One region of the Paenibacillus pabuli genome, then DNA from elsewhere that is predicted to be linked to it. Evidence: a T-box and tRNA genes for the amino acid it is inferred to sense, from the RefSeq annotation. Region 1 holds a T-box; the other holds one or more tRNA genes.
The links. The T-box of region 1 lies ahead of ABGV42_RS21825 (valine--tRNA ligase). A T-box ahead of a tRNA ligase gene usually reads a tRNA of that ligase, here a tRNA-Val.
Positions count from the first base shown of each region.

Region 2: it encodes a tRNA-Val, which carries the amino acid that the T-box ahead of ABGV42_RS21825 (valine--tRNA ligase) is inferred to sense. The anticodon was not compared.

Region 1 covers NZ_JBDOIO010000004.1:494,719-504,850, forward strand. Annotated here, with positions in the region: gene hemL (glutamate-1-semialdehyde 2,1-aminomutase) at 1-593, shown strand, start outside; gene ABGV42_RS21815 (RluA family pseudouridine synthase) at 590-1,498, shown strand; gene ABGV42_RS21820 (LysM peptidoglycan-binding domain-containing protein) at 1,634-3,175, shown strand; T-box leader at 3,336-3,620, shown strand; gene ABGV42_RS21825 (valine--tRNA ligase) at 3,679-6,345, shown strand; gene ABGV42_RS21830 (bifunctional folylpolyglutamate synthase/dihydrofolate synthase) at 6,424-7,800, shown strand; gene murC (UDP-N-acetylmuramate--L-alanine ligase) at 7,857-9,176, shown strand; gene ABGV42_RS21840 (SPOR domain-containing protein) at 9,295-10,132, shown strand, end outside.
Region 2 covers NZ_JBDOIO010000003.1:2,407,531-2,417,662, reverse strand. Annotated here, with positions in the region: gene ABGV42_RS12895 (HD domain-containing protein) at 141-731, shown strand; gene ABGV42_RS12890 (NUDIX hydrolase) at 782-1,237, shown strand; gene ABGV42_RS12885 (HIT domain-containing protein) at 1,255-1,587, shown strand; rRNA gene ABGV42_RS12880 (16S ribosomal RNA) at 2,311-3,862, shown strand; rRNA gene ABGV42_RS12875 (23S ribosomal RNA) at 4,224-7,151, shown strand; rRNA gene rrf (5S ribosomal RNA) at 7,235-7,351, shown strand; tRNA gene ABGV42_RS12865 (tRNA-Glu) at 7,442-7,513, shown strand; tRNA gene ABGV42_RS12860 (tRNA-Val) at 7,636-7,711, shown strand; tRNA gene ABGV42_RS12855 (tRNA-Trp) at 7,716-7,789, shown strand; tRNA gene ABGV42_RS12850 (tRNA-Lys) at 7,799-7,871, shown strand; gene ABGV42_RS12845 (hypothetical protein) at 8,284-8,580, shown strand; gene ABGV42_RS12840 (transglutaminase-like domain-containing protein) at 9,082-9,690, shown strand; gene ABGV42_RS12835 (hypothetical protein) at 10,041-10,132, shown strand, end outside.

The sequences.
Region 1 (10,132 bases):
ACCAGTACGGCAGCCTGCTTATCTTTGACGAAGTAATGACCGGTTTCCGCGTAGGCTTGAACTGTGCACAGGGTCGATTCGGTGTTACGCCCGATCTGACTTGTCTCGGTAAAGTTATCGGCGGCGGCCTGCCGGTCGGGGCTTATGGCGGTCGTCGGGATCTGATGGAGCAGATCGCTCCAACCGGTCCGATTTATCAGGCGGGAACACTGAGTGGTAACCCACTGGCAATGGCAGCAGGCTACACGACACTCAAACTGTTGACACCGGAAGTCTATGATCGTTTGGAGACGTTATCGGCACGTTTGCAGGCTGGCTTCGAAAAGAATGCAGCAGAGACGGGCATTGCAGTAACGATTAACCGTGTTGGCTCCATGGTATGTCCGTTCTTCAGCGGTGTACCTGTCACCAATTACGATATAGCCAAAGCAAGCAATCTGGATCAGTTTGTTCGTTACTTTGCAGCCATGATTGATCAAGGTGTAAGTGTGGCACCTTCGCAATTTGAAGGCATGTTCGTCTCTGGTGTGCACACAGAGCAGGACATTGACGATACGATTGAAGCGAACCGTAAGGCTCTTCAATCTCTATGACGATCAAAAGTTGGAAACGTCGTGGAGAATGGCTTGAGCTGATGCCAGGCAAGGTGGTAACAGGCAGTTCAGACAAACAGCTTGCAGCAGAGCAATGGCTGCTCACTGAACTTTCGTTTCCGGAAAAACTGCTTCGTCAGCTCAAGGCAAATCACGGAATTCAATTGGCAGGGGACCGGCTTCGGCTGGCCCTTTTTGCATCTCAGCCCATTGATGTTGAACCCCGGTGGGCTGATATCGATGTGCTGTATGAGGATGATTTTAGTCTGGTTGTGCACAAACCTGCAGGTATGAAGCTTCACCCGGATGGAACACGTGCCGATCATGCCATTACACTGGATCATGCCGTCGCTTCTTATTATGAGATCAATGGTATCGACACCTGTGTGCGCCACGTTCATCGTCTGGATGAAGATACAACGGGTCCCGTTTTATATGCCAAAAATGCCTTTACCCTGGCCAAGCTGGATGAGGCGATGCGTCGCAAAGACATTGGGCGTCAGTATGTAGCCATTGCTGAAGGTCAGGTTTCTCCAAAACTCAGCAAAATTGATGCTCCCATAGGCAAGGACAGGCACCACAAGCAGCGCAGACGTGTTTCCGAGAGTGGGCAGGAAGCAGTAACGCATGTAGAGATTGTAGACGTATGGGAACAGGCGACACTTGTGCGTTTGATACTGGATACAGGACGTACGCATCAGATCAGGGTACATCTGAGTTATGCCGGACACCCGCTTGTTGGCGATCAGCTGTATGGAGGCCGGGCTGATGCAATTGGACGCCAGGCTCTTCATGGAGAAGTGTTAAGGTTTAATCATCCGCTTACCGGGGCACTGATTGAAGTTCATGATCCGTGGCCTTCCGATTTTGAACAGCTCGCACAGCGGGAACGCAAGGTCCAATAAAAAGGCAAGGTTTGAACAAAGGTGGCATGCTCATCTCATCCATGGCATATAGATGGGGTAACGAAGGATTTGGACCATGGATCAGTCCCATGAGAAGGATCATGGTGAACATATGCCGAAAGGAGGACGCCACCTTTGTTGAATCAACCTTATGGTTTGCGGTTCGATATTTATGAGCGCGTTCATTTGTCCGAGGGAGTCCCTGCCATTGAGGAACTGGAGGAAATTGAGTTATACCCGCGTATTCAAGTCATCGGTCAGGATGATCATGCAACGTTGCGAGGCCATCTTTTGCTTACAGGTGCGTATCGGGGAGAGAACGAGATCTCGGAGGAATTGAAACATTTTATTCCGGTTGAGATCACGGTTCCCCTGAATCGGGTAAGATCGCTTGAGGATATCTCGATTGAGATTGAAAACTTTGATGTGGATTTGTTATCCAGCCGAAGCTTGAATATTACAGGCGTGTTGTCACTGCGTGGCATAGAGGGCTTTCCTGTCGAGGAGCCGCAGGCTTGGTCAGCAGAAGAGTTTACCGTGGTACACTCCCCTGATCCGCAGCAGGGTAACCGCTCCCCGGAAGAAGAGTATGCAGATGCTGGGTTGAACACCTTTGCACAGGAATATCTGCTTCAACGCAGCGAAGAGGAAGGGCTGCCTATAACGGCCGATTCGCTGTACGCAGAAGAAGTCCCAGGGAATCTGCAGCAAGCCGCTGATGAAAGTACTCGTTATGAAGATGATACGCAGCCGGTTACACCGTTAAACCCTGCATCCGAACAGCTCTATGCTGATACGATCGAAAATCAAAATGAGGAAAACAGTCAGAATAGACCACCTGCTGAAGAAAATGCCCCTTCTTTAATCACCCAAGAAGATGAAGCAGCCGATAATGAAGTACCCGGCTCGCCTTCACCAGTCTCTTCTTTTATGGCGGAAACTGCAGACCGACTGGCTTCTTATCCGGAGTCAGAGCCATTGTTACCATTGGCCGAAGAATCACCATCTGTCTGGGCCGAGCCTTCCGTGGAGACCTTACATACTAACACGGAGCTGAACCAACAACCATCGGAAGACTTGGCTGTATCGAATGTTTGGAATTTTGAATCTTCCAGGTCGGGTTCGCCGCAGGAAGATCAGGCGGAGGCTGAGACTCCGGCAGAGAATTGGCAGGATGTATTTGCAGCGTCTGAACTGGAGTCTGCCGAGGGAGAAAGACCTTCTACACTGAAAGCAGTGGATGCCGAGGAATCTTCGGAGCCTGTTTCGTTCATTCCTGAACCTGTGGCTGAGACAGAAGACAAGCCAGAGCTCAAAGTTGCGTTTGGCAGCAAAAAGGAGTCTTCACCAAGACAGGAAGAAGGGGTTGGCATCTCGTCCCTGTTGTCCTCGGGCAGATCCGTCCGGGATACAGAAACGGATCGGGAGGACGAGTCGGTCGCTGGCTCCGTACAGGAAGAAGCTTACCAGGCTGATGATGTCCAGTGGAAGAACCTGTTTTTGGGCACGATTGTGGATCAGACGCCATTCCGCAAAGTGAAACTGTGCATTGTCCAGCGGGAAGAGACATTGGATACCATTGCTGACCGGTATCAATTGAGTACCAGGGAGCTCCAGTTATACAATCGTTTGTCTGAACAGGTCGTTGAAGAGGGGCAGATTTTATACATCCCCTGACCTCTGACTTGTAAAATAACGGGCGTACCAACCCGCAATCTCATAAGGATTGCGGGTTTTTGCAGCTTTTTAGACCAAGATGCAGGGCTGACGCCCGTTTCCGCTGTTGTCAGGTTGACTATCGGGCACGGTCAGGGTATGATGTCTTTAGGTTTTTTGAAGAACAACGTCGAACGGGAGTAGTAGACAGCAAGGCCTTTCAGAGAGCGGGATTGCAGCGCTGAGAAATTCCGCAGGAACCAACTGATCGAAGTCGCCCGGGAGTTGCCTGTTTGAATATGAGGAACGATGAAATATGTCATCGTGATTTGTTCCTGAAGTAGGATGGGCCGGTAGCAGCCGTTATCTGCTTGAAGTGTCACGATAGCCTCAGAAAGGCATGTTGTTTCTTTCTGTCTGCGTGAAACAAAGGTGGTACCGCGAAAGCTAACCTTTCGTCCTTTGATGGATGAAAGGTTTTTTTGTTTTTTGGCGATGATGATTAAGTAACGGAGGAATGACACATGTCTGAAGAAAAAAAATCAGCTGCAACAGAAATGCCGACTACGTATGATCCGAAAGCTGCGGAGCAGAAATGGTATTCCACCTGGACAGAGCGTGGATACTTCAAGGCTGGACAGCGCAAGGATGCTGAGCCGTATACCATTGTAATTCCACCCCCGAACGTAACAGGTATGCTTCATATCGGGCATGCACTGGATTTTACCCTGCAGGATATCCTGATCCGGACCAAACGGATGCAAGGGTATGATGCACTGTGGCTCCCAGGTTCCGACCATGCAGGAATTGCGACTCAAACCAAAGTGGAGCAAAAGCTGCGTGAAGAAGGTCTGACCCGCTATGATCTGGGACGCGAGAAATTCCTGGATAAAGTGTGGGACTGGAAAGACCAATACGCGACAACGATCCGTCAGCAGTGGGGTAAAATGGGGCTGTCACTGGATTATTCACGTGAACGCTTTACGCTCGACGAAGGGCTTTCCCAAGCTGTGCGCAAAGTGTTTGTTCAACTATATGAGAAAGGCCTGATTTACAGAGGCAAACGTATTATCAACTGGGATCCCGTGAACCGTACTGCATTGTCTGACATTGAGGTGGAGTACAAAGAAGTTCAAGGACACCTGTATCATCTGAAATATCCACTTAAAGACGGAAGCGGTTATGTTACAGTGGCGACGACTCGTCCGGAGACGATGCTCGGTGATACTGCGGTTGCTGTTCATCCAAAAGATGAACGCTATGCAGATATGATTGGCAAAACGCTGATCCTGCCGATCATTGGCCGGGAGATTCCGGTTATTGCCGATGATTATGTAGATAAGGAATTCGGAAGCGGTGCTGTAAAAATTACGCCTGCACATGATCCGAATGACTTTGAAGTGGGTCTTCGCCACAACCTGCCTCAGATCACAGTAATGGATGAGACAGGTACCATGAATGCTGAAGCAGGCAAATATCAGGGTCTGGATCGCAGCGACTGCCGCAAGCAGATTGTTGCCGATTTGCAGGAACTTGGTGTATTGATCAACATTGAGGATCACACACACCAAGTTGGACACAGCGAACGGACGGGAGCCGTGGTTGAGCCTTATTTGTCCACACAATGGTTTGTTGAGATGAAGCCTCTCGCAGAAAGAGCCATTCAAAAACAGCAGAACGGTGAAGGCGTAAACTTCGTTCCGGATCGTTTTGAGAAAACGTATTTGAACTGGATCGAAAATGTTCGTGACTGGTGTATCTCACGTCAGTTGTGGTGGGGACATCGCATTCCTGCCTGGTACGACGATGAGACTGGTGAAATTATTGTATCTGCTGAAGATCCAACAACGCTGCCAGAGTACGCTGGTCGCAAGCTGAGACAGGATGAAGATGTTCTGGATACGTGGTTCAGTTCTGCATTGTGGCCTTTCTCCACGCTCGGCTGGCCGGAAGATGCAGAAGATCTGAAACGCTACTATCCGACAAGTGTGCTTGTAACCGGATATGACATCATTTATTTCTGGGTTGCACGGATGATCTTCACAGCTCTGGAGTTCACGGACGAAATTCCGTTCAAAGATGTTCTGATGCATGGTCTTGTTCGTGATGCGGATGGCCGCAAAATGTCCAAATCACTCGGTAATGGTGTGGATCCGCTGGATGTTATTGAGAAATACGGTGCAGACGCGATGCGGTATATGATCTCCACCAGCAGCACGCCAGGCCAGGATCTTCGTTTCCGCTGGGAGCGGGTAGAACAGGCACGTAACTTTGCCAACAAAATCTGGAATGCATCACGTTTCGCACTGATGAATCTGGAAGGATTTACTTTCGAAGATCGCGACATCAGCGGAGAGCTTGGAACAGCCGATTATTGGATTTTGCACCGTCTAAACGAAACTTCCCGCGATATTACGCGTCTAATCGAAGCATACGAATTTGGGGAAACAGGACGATTGCTGTACAACTTTATCTGGGATGACCTCTGTGACTGGTATATTGAATTTGCCAAGCTGTCCTTCTACGGTGAAGATCCGGTTGCCAAGAAAAAAACACAATCGGTACTCGCTTACGTCCTGGATCACACCATGCGCCTGATTCACCCGTTTATGCCATACATCTCGGAAGAAATCTGGCAGCATCTGCCTCATGAAGGCGAGACGATTACACTTGCTTCTTGGCCAGTGTATGATCCTGCGCTGGAGAATACGGAAGCCGTTGCCGAGATGAACCTGCTCATGGATACCATTCGTGCCGTACGGAACATTCGTGCAGAAGTAAACGTGCCGATGAGCAAAAAGATTGAACTGATGGTAAAAGCGAACAGCACTGAGACATACAGCATCATAGAACGCAACAGCCATTACATCCAACGATTCTGCAATACATCCGAGTTCGACAGCGGACTGGACCTGAGTTCACCGGACAAGGCAATGAGTGCTGTTATTACGGGAGCTGAGTTGTACTTGCCGCTGGCAGGACTGATTGATATTGAGCAGGAAGTGGCTCGCCTGGAGAAAGAGTTACAGAACCTTGAAGGTGAAGTACTCCGTGTAGAGAAAAAGCTGGCGAATGAAGGCTTCGTAGCCAAGGCACCAGCCAAGGTTATTGAGGAAGAACGCGCCAAACAAGCGGATTATTCGGATAAACGGGATAAAGTTATCGCCCGGATCAAGGAACTGAAAGGTTAATATTTCTGGGTCGGATGGAGAGGAAACATGCCATCCGGCCGCTTTTTTCAATCAAACTCGGGACCGAAGGTGAAACATATGACGGAACTTAATGGCACGGGCTTACATGCCCCTCTGCATACCTATGACGAGGCTGTGAACTGGATCAATGGCCTTATTCCTTTTGGCATCAGACCCGGATTGGAAAGAATCGTGGAGTTGATGTCACTACTCGGTAATCCTCATCAGCGTCTCAAATTTATTCATGTCGCGGGAACGAACGGAAAAGGTTCGACTTGCGCTTTTTTGACGTCAGTGCTGCTTCAGGCGGGATATGATGTCGGAACGTTTACGTCTCCGTATATCACGAAATTCACGAATCGTTTTCAGTACAACGGTGAGGATATTCCGGAAGAGACACTGCTGAAGCTGGCGAATCGTCTCCATCCTCTGGTCGCCGATATGGCCTCTACTGCTCTTGGATCACCTACCATGTTCGAGGTGTCTACAGCCCTCGCACTTCTGTACTATGCAGAAGAGTGTTATCCGGATGTTGTAGTATGGGAGACTGGACTGGGGGGAAGGATGGACGTAACGAATATCGTCACACCAGTAGTTTCGGTCATTACGAATATCGGTATGGATCATACGGATGTCCTGGGAGATACCATCGAAGCGATCGCAGGAGAAAAAGCAGGCATTATCAAACCAGGCGTACCTGTTGTCACCTGTGTTACGCAGCCTGAGGCTGTTAAGGTAATTAAGGAAAAGGCCCAGCAGGTCCGATCAACTGTGTATTTGTCGGGAGAACAGTTCTCTTACCATAGACTCCATAGTGATGAGAATGGTCAATCCTTTCATTTTGCAGGACCGTTCCGCGAGATGGATGCTCGTATTCGAATGCAGGGCATTCATCAGATTGATAATGCTGCGGGTGCTCTTATGGTGCTTGAATTGCTCAGGCAGTACATGGCATTTATGCTGGATGACAGAGATATTGCTCTTGGATTGGAGCATGCCTTTTGGGCTGGCCGATTCGAGAAGGTCGTTGACGAACCCCGAATTGTACTGGATGGTGCGCATAATCCGGAAGGGGCGGAGTCACTGGCCAAGAGCATTGTCGACGTATATCCTCACAACAAGTTAAATTTGATGATGGGCATGCTGGCGAATAAGCATCACGAAGCGTATTTGCAGCATATACTGCCACTAGTGGATACGCTGATCCTGACCGAGCCAGATTTCCGACGCAAGATGGATGCAGCAGAGTTGCTGCAAATCGTCGAGCGGGTACGTCCCGCCATTGCGAAGCAGGATCTGGAAATCATCGTCGAGCCCGATTGGGCGAAGGCACTTGATCTATTGAAGTCACGGACGGAAGCGGAAGATCTGGGGGTGGTGTCCGGCACACTGTATCTCATTGCAGATGTGAGGGCAGCCCTTTTGCATCAAACCGATTCTGAAAAAGGTTGGTGAAAGTTTTGTTAAATACATCAGAACATGTTCATTTTATAGGGATTGGCGGATACGGCATGAGTGCCATCGCACGAGTTATGTTGGAGATGGGATACACCGTTACCGGATCGGATGTTGCTTCACAGGAATTGACTGAGAAGCTGGCAGCCAAGGGAGCGAAAATATATATCGGACACACGGCAGAACACGTAAATGGAGCAGATCTTGTGGTCTACTCTACAGCAGCTCCGGCGGATAACGTGGAGCGGGTGGCAGCAGAGCAGCTTAATATTCCGATTCTTCACCGTGCACAAATGCTGGCGCGCCTGCTCAATGAGCGCAAAGGCGTTGCGGTTGCTGGTGCCCATGGCAAAACGACAACTTCCTCGATGATTGCACTTGTCATGGACAAATGCGATACAGACCCGACCTATATCATTGGCGGAGAAATCATGAATTTGGGAACTAATGCGAAGGCGGGCCAAGGTGACTGGGTTGTGGCCGAAGCGGATGAGAGCGATGGATCGTTTTTGCAATATCATCCATGGCTTGGAATTGTGACCAATATTGAAGCCGATCATTTGGAGAATTACAATAGTGACTTTGAGGAGCTCAAAAAGGCGTATGTACAATTCTTGAGTCAAATTCGTCCGGAAGGTACAGCGATTGTCTGTGCGGATGATGAGAACGTTCAGAGCATTCTACCTGAGCTGAAATCCCGAATCACGACATACGGCATTGATCAGAAAGCCGATTATATGGCGTCGGATATTGTACTGGGCGATCGTAGAATCTCCTTCACCATGAGCCACCAGGGTAACGTACTGGGAACGGTGGAGCTCTCTGTTCCAGGCAAACATAATGTCTACAATGCCATGGCTACGGTCATTACCTGTCTGGAAGCAGGTATTCCGTTCGAGAAAATCACGGCAGCCATCATCCAGTTCCATGGGGCAAAACGCAGATTCCAGGTGCTGGGTGAAGCACGGGATATTCTGGTCATCGATGATTATGCTCATCATCCGACTGAAATTGAAGCGACCATCAGTGCTGCGAAAGCGACAGGGAAACGTATTATTGCGGTGTTCCAACCGCAGAGATATACGCGTACCTTTTTCCTGCTGGATGCGTTTAGTCGTGCTTTTGCGGAAGCAGATGAGGTACTTATCACCGATATCTATTCTCCGGCTGGAGAAAAACAGATTGAAGGTGTGCACTCCGCTAAACTGGTTGAACTGATTGTTCAGAACAGTAATGCTGCTGCTCGTTATCTCCCTACCAAAGAAGAAGTTGTAGCAGATTTGCAGAATCGTCTGCAGCCGGGAGATCTTGTACTCACGATGGGTGCAGGGGACATTTGGAAAGTCGGCGATACACTCGCCAAAGGATTGAAATAAGCTATTTTCTGACCCGCTTGTCTTCGTCAAGAAGCAGGCGGGTTTTTGAATTTCTAGGAATCTTTCATTGTCTCCAAGCATATAGCTGATATAAATGGGACAAAGGAGAGGGTACGGGGTGAGCAATGCTAGAATGACGTTTCGTTTTGGGGAGAACGAGTCGGACAAGCCGGATCATAAGGATGAGAAGGTGGTTGGAACCTTTCCATCCTTATCGGATGAGATATCGCAAAGTACAGCAAGGATGGATCCTACGCCTTCATGGACACCGGAGGATATCCCTGTAGATTGGGGAGAGACCACGCTGAGCGGGACAAGCATACTGGAGTCTGAACAGAGAAATGAACGGAACTCGGGTCCTGTACAGTCGACGTATGTTTATTCGGATCAAGCGGTGTATCCTGACGAAAACGAGAGAGAGCTTCCCGATGACAGTAATGATGTGGGCCATGACTGGATGGCGGATCGTGATAATTACTCCTACAAGCGAAATCGCCCTCCGAGGGGCTGGAAGATGATTGGTTCGGTCACGGGAGCGCTGGTCACCGGTGCCCTTTTCGGTATGGTTATTCTTTCGTTTTTTAATCGGGAAGGAACAGGCCCAGAGGTACTTCCTCAAACCAATCAACCAGTATCGAGTGTAACGGGAGTGCAGGGTCAATCAGGGACGGACCAACAAGCACAGTCAGCGCTTAGCGGAGGCAGCTACTATGCGCTTCAGTATGGCGTTTTTAGTTCACCTGAACGTGCTGAACAGGCTAAGCTTGAACTCTCACAGGCTGGAATTGCCGCAGGAACGGATCCGGACGATGGGAATCGGGTGTATGCAGGCATCTCTTCTGACCGTGAGGAAGCTAAACTGCTGAGCTCCCGTCTCAAAGCAGAGGGCGTAGAGTTGTATGTCAAAGAGATTGCATATCCTGCAGTGGACGCTGCTGCTATCGGTATGAATCAGG
Region 2 (10,132 bases), on a different contig from region 1:
TTAAATTCGATAAGGTGAAGCTCCCACGGACTTTTAATGAATTGAAATTACATATGTAAATGGTTGAAATTGGTGTGGCGAAGTTTACTGGTAGGATCTCTTAACATAGAGTGGGTATCGTATTTAAAGGAGGATATAGGATGAGTGAATCATTGCAGGATCAGATTCAATTTCTTATTGAGATTGATAAACTGAAAACAATCGAACGGAGAACAAGAATTATCCATGGAGATAGACGTGAAAATGATGCGGAGCATTCATGGCATCTGGCCATGATGGCGTTGGTTCTACAGAGTCATGCGAACAAGGATGTGGACATTCTCAAAGTTATTAAGATGCTTCTCGTTCATGATCTGGTTGAAATCGATGCCGGAGATACCTTTGTTTACGATACAGCTGGGCACACGGATAAATACGATCGTGAGATCAAGGCGGCTCATCGTCTTTTTGGCATGCTGCCCGAAGTACAGGGTGAAGAAATGCTTAATCTATGGTTAGAGTTCGAGGCGAAGGAAACGAATGAGGCACAATTTGCCTCGGCTCTCGATCGGTTACAGCCTCTGATTCACAATTATCAGAACCAAGGAGATACGTGGCAGAAATACAACATTACAAGCGATCAAGTCATCAACAGAAACCGTGAAATGGCAGACGCTTCGGATACTTTGTGGACGTACGTGCAACAGCTAATTCAAAATTCCGTCGATCAGGGAATCCTAACCAAATCATAGGAACACGGATGAACTCAGTCATATTCATTGAAAGAGAAGAGGGAACTAGCATGGGTTACATTATGGAACTTCGAAAACTGGTCGGCTCGCGGCCGTTGATCATGGCGGGTTCTTGTGTGCTGGTGTTCAACGAAGAGGGTCATCTGTTACTGCAAAGACGTACAGACAGTCTCGACTGGGGGACACTCGGTGGTTCGCTTGAACCGGGTGAGTCGCTGGAAGAGGCAGCAGCACGGGAATTATATGAGGAAGCAGGTTTAAGGGCAGAGACGTACAAACTCATTACCGTTTTCTCGGGCCAGGACATGTATTACAAATACCCCCATGGGGATGAAGTGTACAATGTGATGGCTGTTTATGAAGCTAAAGGAATCATGGGTAATCCAGTAGTTATGGACGATGAAGGGCTGGAACTCCGATACTTCGATCTGGACCAACCGGTCCCGGAGATTAATCCTTTTACAGAGTATGTACTAAAAAAGGCAGGGTACATCCAATCCAAATAAAGAAAGGATCGTTCCATATGACACAAGACTTTTATTGTGAGGAAGTGCTCAGTGGCAAGACTGAAGTGGAAATTGTTATGGAGACGGATAAGGTGCTGGCCTATCATCATACCCGGCCGTACTATGAACATCATATCGTGGTTATTCCCAAGTTCCACATACAATCCTTGATTTCAGAAGAAGAAGCGAATGACGATGAGTTGATACTTGAAATCATGCGGGTCATTAAAAAGATCGCTGCCGATATGGTGGAGTTTACGGGTGCTTCTAAGATTGTGACGAACCTCGGGAATTACCAGGATTCAAAGCATCTGCATTGGCATGTCATCAGTGGTGAACGAGTGACTTAATCCGTAATAGAATCAGTTATTTTTACAAGTGTGATGTAACGGGCGAACATTAAGGGGGATTATTTTCTTTAATTGTGGTTTGTTATGAGCCATAATAGAATAACTCAAGTTGACGGCCGGCTGATTAGTCGGTTGTTTGTTTTTCTCATTAAGCTATCTGGCGGTTATTCCTAAGCAGACGTTATAAATATTAAATAATAAATCAATTCGCCTATGGGAATACGAAATAGAAACAAGTTACACTTTTATAAAAGAGGGTACAATGTCGCTACGCAAGGATGCGAACCCAAATTGTTGATGGCATTCATATTATATTTAAGCATATTACAGAAGGACATTCGATCTCCAGATGTAGAGGAATTAAAAAACACTTTACAAGTAAACCTTAAACATGATATATTAATTTTCCGGCCGCAAGAGGCTTGGGAAAAACAAAAGAATTCAAAAACAAATATCTTTACAAGTTATGAAGATATGTGGTATATTCTAATTCCGGCTTTGAAAGAGTCGGACGCGAAGTTTGATCTTTGAAAACTGAACAACGAGTGAGTAACGATCTTGCTTGCAAGATCGACGCTGAGGAATTGGTACAAGTCATCTGACTGTATGATTTCGAAGCACAAATGAGATTTTTAATCTCGTCAGATTCAAAATGAGCTAATCGCTCTTTTCAATACCTCAGATGATTTTCATAGCGTCTAACCGCGCTGCTGAAATTCATCTTTATTGGAGAGTTTGATCCTGGCTCAGGACGAACGCTGGCGGCATGCCTAATACATGCAAGTCGAGCGGACTTGAAGAGAAGCTTGCTTCTCTGATGGTTAGCGGCGGACGGGTGAGTAACACGTAGGCAACCTGCCCTCAAGCTTGGGACAACTACCGGAAACGGTAGCTAATACCGAATACTTGCTTTCTTCGCCTGAAGGAAGCTGGAAAGACGGAGCAATCTGTCACTTGAGGATGGGCCTGCGGCGCATTAGCTAGTTGGTGAGGTAACGGCTCACCAAGGCGACGATGCGTAGCCGACCTGAGAGGGTGATCGGCCACACTGGGACTGAGACACGGCCCAGACTCCTACGGGAGGCAGCAGTAGGGAATCTTCCGCAATGGGCGAAAGCCTGACGGAGCAATGCCGCGTGAGTGATGAAGGTTTTCGGATCGTAAAGCTCTGTTGTCAGGGAAGAACGTCCTTGAGAGTAACTGCTCAAGGAGTGACGGTACCTGAGAAGAAAGCCCCGGCTAACTACGTGCCAGCAGCCGCGGTAATACGTAGGGGGCAAGCGTTGTCCGGAATTATTGGGCGTAAAGCGCGCGCAGGCGGTCATTTAAGTCTGGTGTTTAATCCCGGGGCTCAACCCCGGATCGCACTGGAAACTGGGTGACTTGAGTGCAGAAGAGGAGAGTGGAATTCCACGTGTAGCGGTGAAATGCGTAGAGATGTGGAGGAACACCAGTGGCGAAGGCGACTCTCTGGGCTGTAACTGACGCTGAGGCGCGAAAGCGTGGGGAGCAAACAGGATTAGATACCCTGGTAGTCCACGCCGTAAACGATGAGTGCTAGGTGTTAGGGGTTTCGATACCCTTGGTGCCGAAGTTAACACATTAAGCACTCCGCCTGGGGAGTACGGTCGCAAGACTGAAACTCAAAGGAATTGACGGGGACCCGCACAAGCAGTGGAGTATGTGGTTTAATTCGAAGCAACGCGAAGAACCTTACCAGGTCTTGACATCCCTCTGACCGGTACAGAGATGTACCTTTCCTTCGGGACAGAGGAGACAGGTGGTGCATGGTTGTCGTCAGCTCGTGTCGTGAGATGTTGGGTTAAGTCCCGCAACGAGCGCAACCCTTGATCTTAGTTGCCAGCATTTCGGGTGGGCACTCTAAGATGACTGCCGGTGACAAACCGGAGGAAGGTGGGGATGACGTCAAATCATCATGCCCCTTATGACCTGGGCTACACACGTACTACAATGGCCGGTACAACGGGCAGTGAAGCCGCGAGGTGGAACGAATCCTAAAAAGCCGGTCTCAGTTCGGATTGCAGGCTGCAACTCGCCTGCATGAAGTCGGAATTGCTAGTAATCGCGGATCAGCATGCCGCGGTGAATACGTTCCCGGGTCTTGTACACACCGCCCGTCACACCACGAGAGTTTATAACACCCGAAGTCGGTGGGGTAACCGCAAGGAGCCAGCCGCCGAAGGTGGGATAGATGATTGGGGTGAAGTCGTAACAAGGTAGCCGTATCGGAAGGTGCGGCTGGATCACCTCCTTTCTATGGAGAATCGTTTCCCGAGTGGAAACATTCAAATCAGCAGGTTCACTGAACCTGCGACAGCGATTCATTTCGGTCCATCACTTGATGTGTGGATGAAATGAAGAGCAAAACTTACTCACTCGTTGCTCAGTTTTGAGAGCTCAAACTCTCAAAACAGCTTGCTTTTGCATGGAGCTTGTTCTTTGAAAACTAGATATCGAAACGAAAAATGCGAATTAGAACATTCCTTTTAGCTGAACTTGTGTTAAACAAGTTTCAAATAATAGCGAAAACTGCTTTGCGATGGTATCGAATGGGAGCGACTTTTGGCTTTGCGTAAGCAAAACAAGGGAAGTGAGCAGTCGAAACCGGAGCAACTGGTTAAGCTACTAAGAGCACACGGAGGATGCCTAGGCGCTAGGAGCCGATGAAGGACGTGGCGAACAACGAAACTGCCTCGGGGAGCTGTAAGCAAGCTTTGATCCGGGGGTGTCCGAATGGGGAAACCCAGCTGGGGTAATATCCAGTTACTCATAACTGAATACATAGGTTATGTAGAGGCATACCAGGGGAACTGAAACATCTAAGTACCTTGAGGAAGAGAAAACAATAGTGATTCCGTCAGTAGCGGCGAGCGAACGCGGAACAGCCCAAACCAGAGAGCTTGCTCTCTGGGGTTGTGGGACGTCTCACATGGAGTTACAAAGGAACCGGTTAAACGAAGAGGTCTGGAAAGGCCCGCCAAAGAAGGTAAAAGCCCTGTAATTGAAAGTCTGTTCCCTCCGAGACGGATCCCGAGTAGTGCGGGGCACGTGAAACCCCGTATGAATCCGGCAGGACCATCTGCCAAGGCTAAATACTTCCTAGCGACCGATAGTGAAGCAGTACCGTGAGGGAAAGGTGAAAAGCACCCCGGAAGGGGAGTGAAATAGAACCTGAAACCGTGTGCTTACAAGAAGTCAGAGCCCGTTTTAGGGGTGATGGCGTGCCTTTTGTAGAATGAACCGGCGAGTTACGTTCCCGTGCAAGGTTAAGGTGAAGAGCCGGAGCCGCAGCGAAAGCGAGTCTGAATAGGGCGAGTTAGTACGTGGACGTAGACCCGAAACCGGGTGATCTACCCCTGTCCAGGGTGAAGGTGCGGTAACACGCACTGGAGGCCCGAACCCACGCACGTTGAAAAGTGCGGGGATGAGGTGGGGGTAGCGGAGAAATTCCAATCGAACTCGGAGATAGCTGGTTCTCCCCGAAATAGCTTTAGGGCTAGCCTCGGAAAACAGAGTCGTGGAGGTAGAGCACTGATTGGGTGCGGGGCCCGCAAGGGTTACCAAGCTCAGTCAAACTCCGAATGCCATAGACTTACTTCCGGGAGTCAGACAGTGAGTGCTAAGATCCATTGTCAAAAGGGAAACAGCCCAGACCATCAGCTAAGGTCCCCAAGTGTGTGTTAAGTGGGAAAGGATGTGGAGTTGCACAGACAACCAGGATGTTGGCTTAGAAGCAGCCACCATTGAAAGAGTGCGTAATAGCTCACTGGTCGAGTGACTCTGCGCCGAAAATGTAACGGGGCTAAACACACCACCGAAGCTATGGCTTGATGCTTTGCATCAGGGGTAGGGGAGCGTTGTATAAGGGTTGAAGGTGTACCGTAAGGAGCGCTGGACATTATACAAGTGAGAATGCCGGTATGAGTAACGAAAAGATCAGTGAGAATCTGATCCGCCGAAAGCCTAAGGGTTCCTGAGGAAGGCTCGTCCGCTCAGGGTAAGTCGGGACCTAAGGCGAGGCCGAAAGGCGTAGTCGAAGGACAACAGGTCGAAATTCCTGTACCACCGTAAATCGTTACGAGCGATGGGGGGACGCAGTAGGGTAGTGACGCAGACTGATGGATGTCTGTCCAAGCAGTAAGGCTGGTTAGTAGGCAAATCCGCTAACCGTAAGGCTGAGCTGTGATGGGGAGTGAAAATTACAGTAGCGAAGGTCATGATCTCACACTGCCAAGAAAAGCCTCTAGCCAGATGAAGGTGCCCGTACCGCAAACCGACACAGGTAGGCGAGAAGAGAATTCTAAGGCGCGCGGAAGAACTCTCGTTAAGGAACTCGGCAAAATGACCCCGTAACTTCGGGAGAAGGGGTGCCCCGGTAGTGTGAATAGCACGAGGGGGCCGCAGTGAAAAGGCCCAAGCGACTGTTTAGCAAAAACACAGGTCTGTGCGAAGCCGTAAGGCGAAGTATACGGGCTGACGCCTGCCCGGTGCTGGAAGGTTAAGGGGAGCGGTTAGGGAGTAATCCCGAAGCTGTGAACCGAAGCCCCAGTAAACGGCGGCCGTAACTATAACGGTCCTAAGGTAGCGAAATTCCTTGTCAGGTAAATTCTGACCCGCACGAATGGCGTAACGACTTGGGCGCTGTCTCAACGAGAGATCCGGTGAAATTTTAATACCTGTGAAGATGCAGGTTACCCGCGACAAGACGGAAAGACCCCATGGAGCTTTACTGCAGCTTGATATTGAATTTGGGTACGATCTGTACAGGATAGGTGGGAGCCTTTGAAGCGTGAGCGCCAGCTTGCGTGGAGGCACCGTTGGGATACCACCCTGATCGTATCTAGGTTCTAACCTGGTACCGTAAACCGGTGCGGGGACAGTGTCAGGTGGGCAGTTTGACTGGGGCGGTCGCCTCCTAAAGAGTAACGGAGGCGCCCAAAGGTTCCCTCAGAATGGTTGGAAATCATTCGAAGAGTGCAAAGGCATAAGGGAGCTTGACTGCGAGACCTACAAGTCGAGCAGGGACGAAAGTCGGGCTTAGTGATCCGGTGGTACCGCATGGAAGGGCCATCGCTCAACGGATAAAAGCTACCCTGGGGATAACAGGCTTATCTCCCCCAAGAGTCCACATCGACGGGGAGGTTTGGCACCTCGATGTCGGCTCATCGCATCCTGGGGCTGAAGTAGGTCCCAAGGGTTGGGCTGTTCGCCCATTAAAGCGGTACGCGAGCTGGGTTCAGAACGTCGTGAGACAGTTCGGTCCCTATCTGTCGTGGGCGTAGGAAATTTGAGAGGAGCTGTCCTTAGTACGAGAGGACCGGGATGGACGTACCGCTGGTGTACCAGTTGTTCCGCCAGGAGCACCGCTGGGTAGCTATGTACGGACGGGATAAGCGCTGAAAGCATCTAAGCGTGAAGCCCCCCTCAAGATGAGATTTCCCAGTATGTAAGACCCCTTGAAGACGACGAGGTAGATAGGCTGGGGGTGGAAGTGCAGTAATGCATGGAGCTGACCAGTACTAATCGGTCGAGGGCTTATCCAAATTACAGGTTCTAGTCGCACATTTCGTTTCGGATCTAGTTTTCAGAGAATAATCTCTGAACGCATTTGTTCCACAAATGCTCGTTTGGTGGCGATAGCGGAGGGGTTCCACACGTACCCATCCCGAACACGACCGTTAAGCCCTCTAGCGCCGATGGTACTTGGACCGAAGGGTCCTGGGAGAGTAGGACGCTGCCAAGCGAAACCCCCAATGGGGTATTTTTTTTGGCTCATATGAGCCAAAAGCTCAGTTGGTAGATTTTACAGCTTCTTGTTTTTGAGAGCTATTAAGGCCCGTTGGTCAAGGGGTTAAGACACCTCCCTTTCACGGAGGTAACAGGGGTTCGAATCCCCTACGGGTCATTTTTACTTATTAAAGCAATAAGGGAAAGAGAATCCCAAAGGTTCGTCGGAGGATAATCATCGTTAGCAACTGCTACGCAGTCTCGAACGAAGTGAGAGTATCCCCTACGGGTCATAGATATGGAGGCTTAGCTCAGCTGGGAGAGCATCTGCCTTACAAGCAGAGGGTCGGGGGTTCGAGCCCCTCAGCCTCCACCATTTTAGGGGCATAGTTTAAAGGTAGAACAACGGTCTCCAAAACCGTTGGTGTGGGTTCAATTCCTGCTGCCCCTGCCATTTTATTGTGAGCCATTAGCTCAGTTGGTAGAGCACCTGACTTTTAATCAGGGTGTCGAAGGTTCGAGCCCTTCATGGCTCATTGTTATATATGTGTGTTGCGAAGATGACTGCCGTAATTAAGCAGGTGCCAAGCTTCTCTGATTGGTATCTGTTGAATAAAAAACCCTTGAGGCATACTCAAGGGTTTTTTCGTGTTTATTTATGTGTATAATAAATGATTTTGAACTATCTTTTATATATTTTTTAAACGATTGCCTTTGCTAAGATTGAATAACACCTTTACTTCACAAAGCATGGGATACTTTATAAGTATCGATCATGTGAGCAGGAGTTGTGCCAGAATGATTGGCTGACGTCTATTCAACTACTTATATTAACGGTATACATAGGACCATGACAACAGGCCGTGAGTTGTATACGAAACTCCCAAATAAGAAGTTAGGTACAATGAATGCAAGCAAGCGTAAAAAATAATAGGAAAGAGGCTCGTGATGATAATTACTAAAGCAGAACAAAATGATAAACATATTCTCAGACATTTAATGACTTTATATCTTCATGATTTATCCGAATTTAATAGTGACTTAGAGATTAATCAAAGAAATGGCCTATTTGAATTTGATGTATTAGATTGGTTCTTTGAAAAGGAAGGATTGACCCCGTTCTTTATCCGCATGGATGACGATAAAACCAAAGGTTTCATTTCACTTCAAAGTGGTCCATTCTCTAATCCAGAATTTGCTGATTATGTTTTGAATTCATTTTTTTATAATGAAGAAGTATCGTAGACAGGGTTTAGGAAGAGCGGCATGTAAAGTGTTTTTCGAACAACTTCCTGGCAGGTATGCTATTAGTCAAATCAAAACGAATACTCCTGCCATTCAAATTTGGAAGAACATATATAAATCATTAAATATAGAATATTACGAAAAGGAAGAGCAAGAGGATGGACATGAGGTAATATATCAATATTTTCAAGTCTGACAAGGACGGGGTCAGGGAAAAACATACTTCCTTGGGAAGTCCCTAATTTAACGGCTTTTTTTGTTGATCGGTACAAGTTATGGTCCAATTGCCGATTATATAAGCATTAAACTACAATTCACTGCTTTCTAGTTCATTAAGCTAACGAGCAGGATAGCAATACAAAAGAATTAGAGAATTATTATTCTTTACTATGAATAATTATACTATTAAACTAATTGAAGAATAGCTTTTTTCATTTTTAAAAGTCAGATGCCCTTAGCCTATTTTAAGAGATGATTAATTACATTTGAAAGGTTGATGAAATGAATCTAATCTGTGAAACACAAGTCGTTACAGATTATTTGAACATGACAGCCGAGGTCGATTATGATCACCCGCTGATTGTTGGACTTGCTTCGGAATTAGCAGCATCATCAAAAGACCAAGTAGATTTTATTAAACAGTCATATGTATATGTCAGAGATCAAATTTCCCATTCTTGGGATATCAAGAGTTCGAGGATCACATGTTCCGCTTCAGAAACATTAATTTATAAAGAAGGTATTTGCTATGCCAAAGCAAACCTTCTATGTGCCATATTACGAAGAGAGGGAATACCAACTGGCTTCTGTTATCAACGACTTACGATCGGGGATACGCCAGACACGGGCTATTGTATCCATGCACTTAATGCTGTTTATATTCAACAATTAGATTCATGGATTCGTTTGGATGCACGAGGGAACAAGCCTGGAATTCAAGCAGAGTTTTCATTGGAAGTAGAAAAACTTGCTTTTATGATCCGAAAAGAGTACGACGAAACGGAGTATATGACCATATTCAAGTCCCCAAATGCTAAGACTATCGAGGCTTTGAAAACGAATACAGACTGCATCAATATGTATCTGTATGGACTGCCTGAACATCTGTGATCTATGCATCACGAGGGAACGTTAGTGTTAGTTCGCTATGCATTGGACGGTTGCCGTCGGGTATGCACTGTTCCATTTTTCGTTTAGATGTCGGGCGATTAGGTACGGTTAAGAACCAAGATTGGTGTTGGTGATGTGTTAAAGCATAAGTGCTATAAATCTCCCTTCTACTATTTTTAAAGGGGAGATTCTTTGTTTTGTCAGAACCTGCAGCTGATAAGGTGTTACTCAATCATTTACTCGAAAGTAAGAGCAGGAAAAATATGCTAGAATAGGAATGGTAATTAAAAAATAATGCCTGTAGCTTAGATGTTTTACAAAATTAGCAGGCTGAGCAGGAGGAATAATTTATGATGGTCGCTTCCGCATTTTCATTCTTTGCTATCATATTTAACTTGGTGTTATACGGATTGGGTGTATACGCTCTTATCCTGTTTATAAA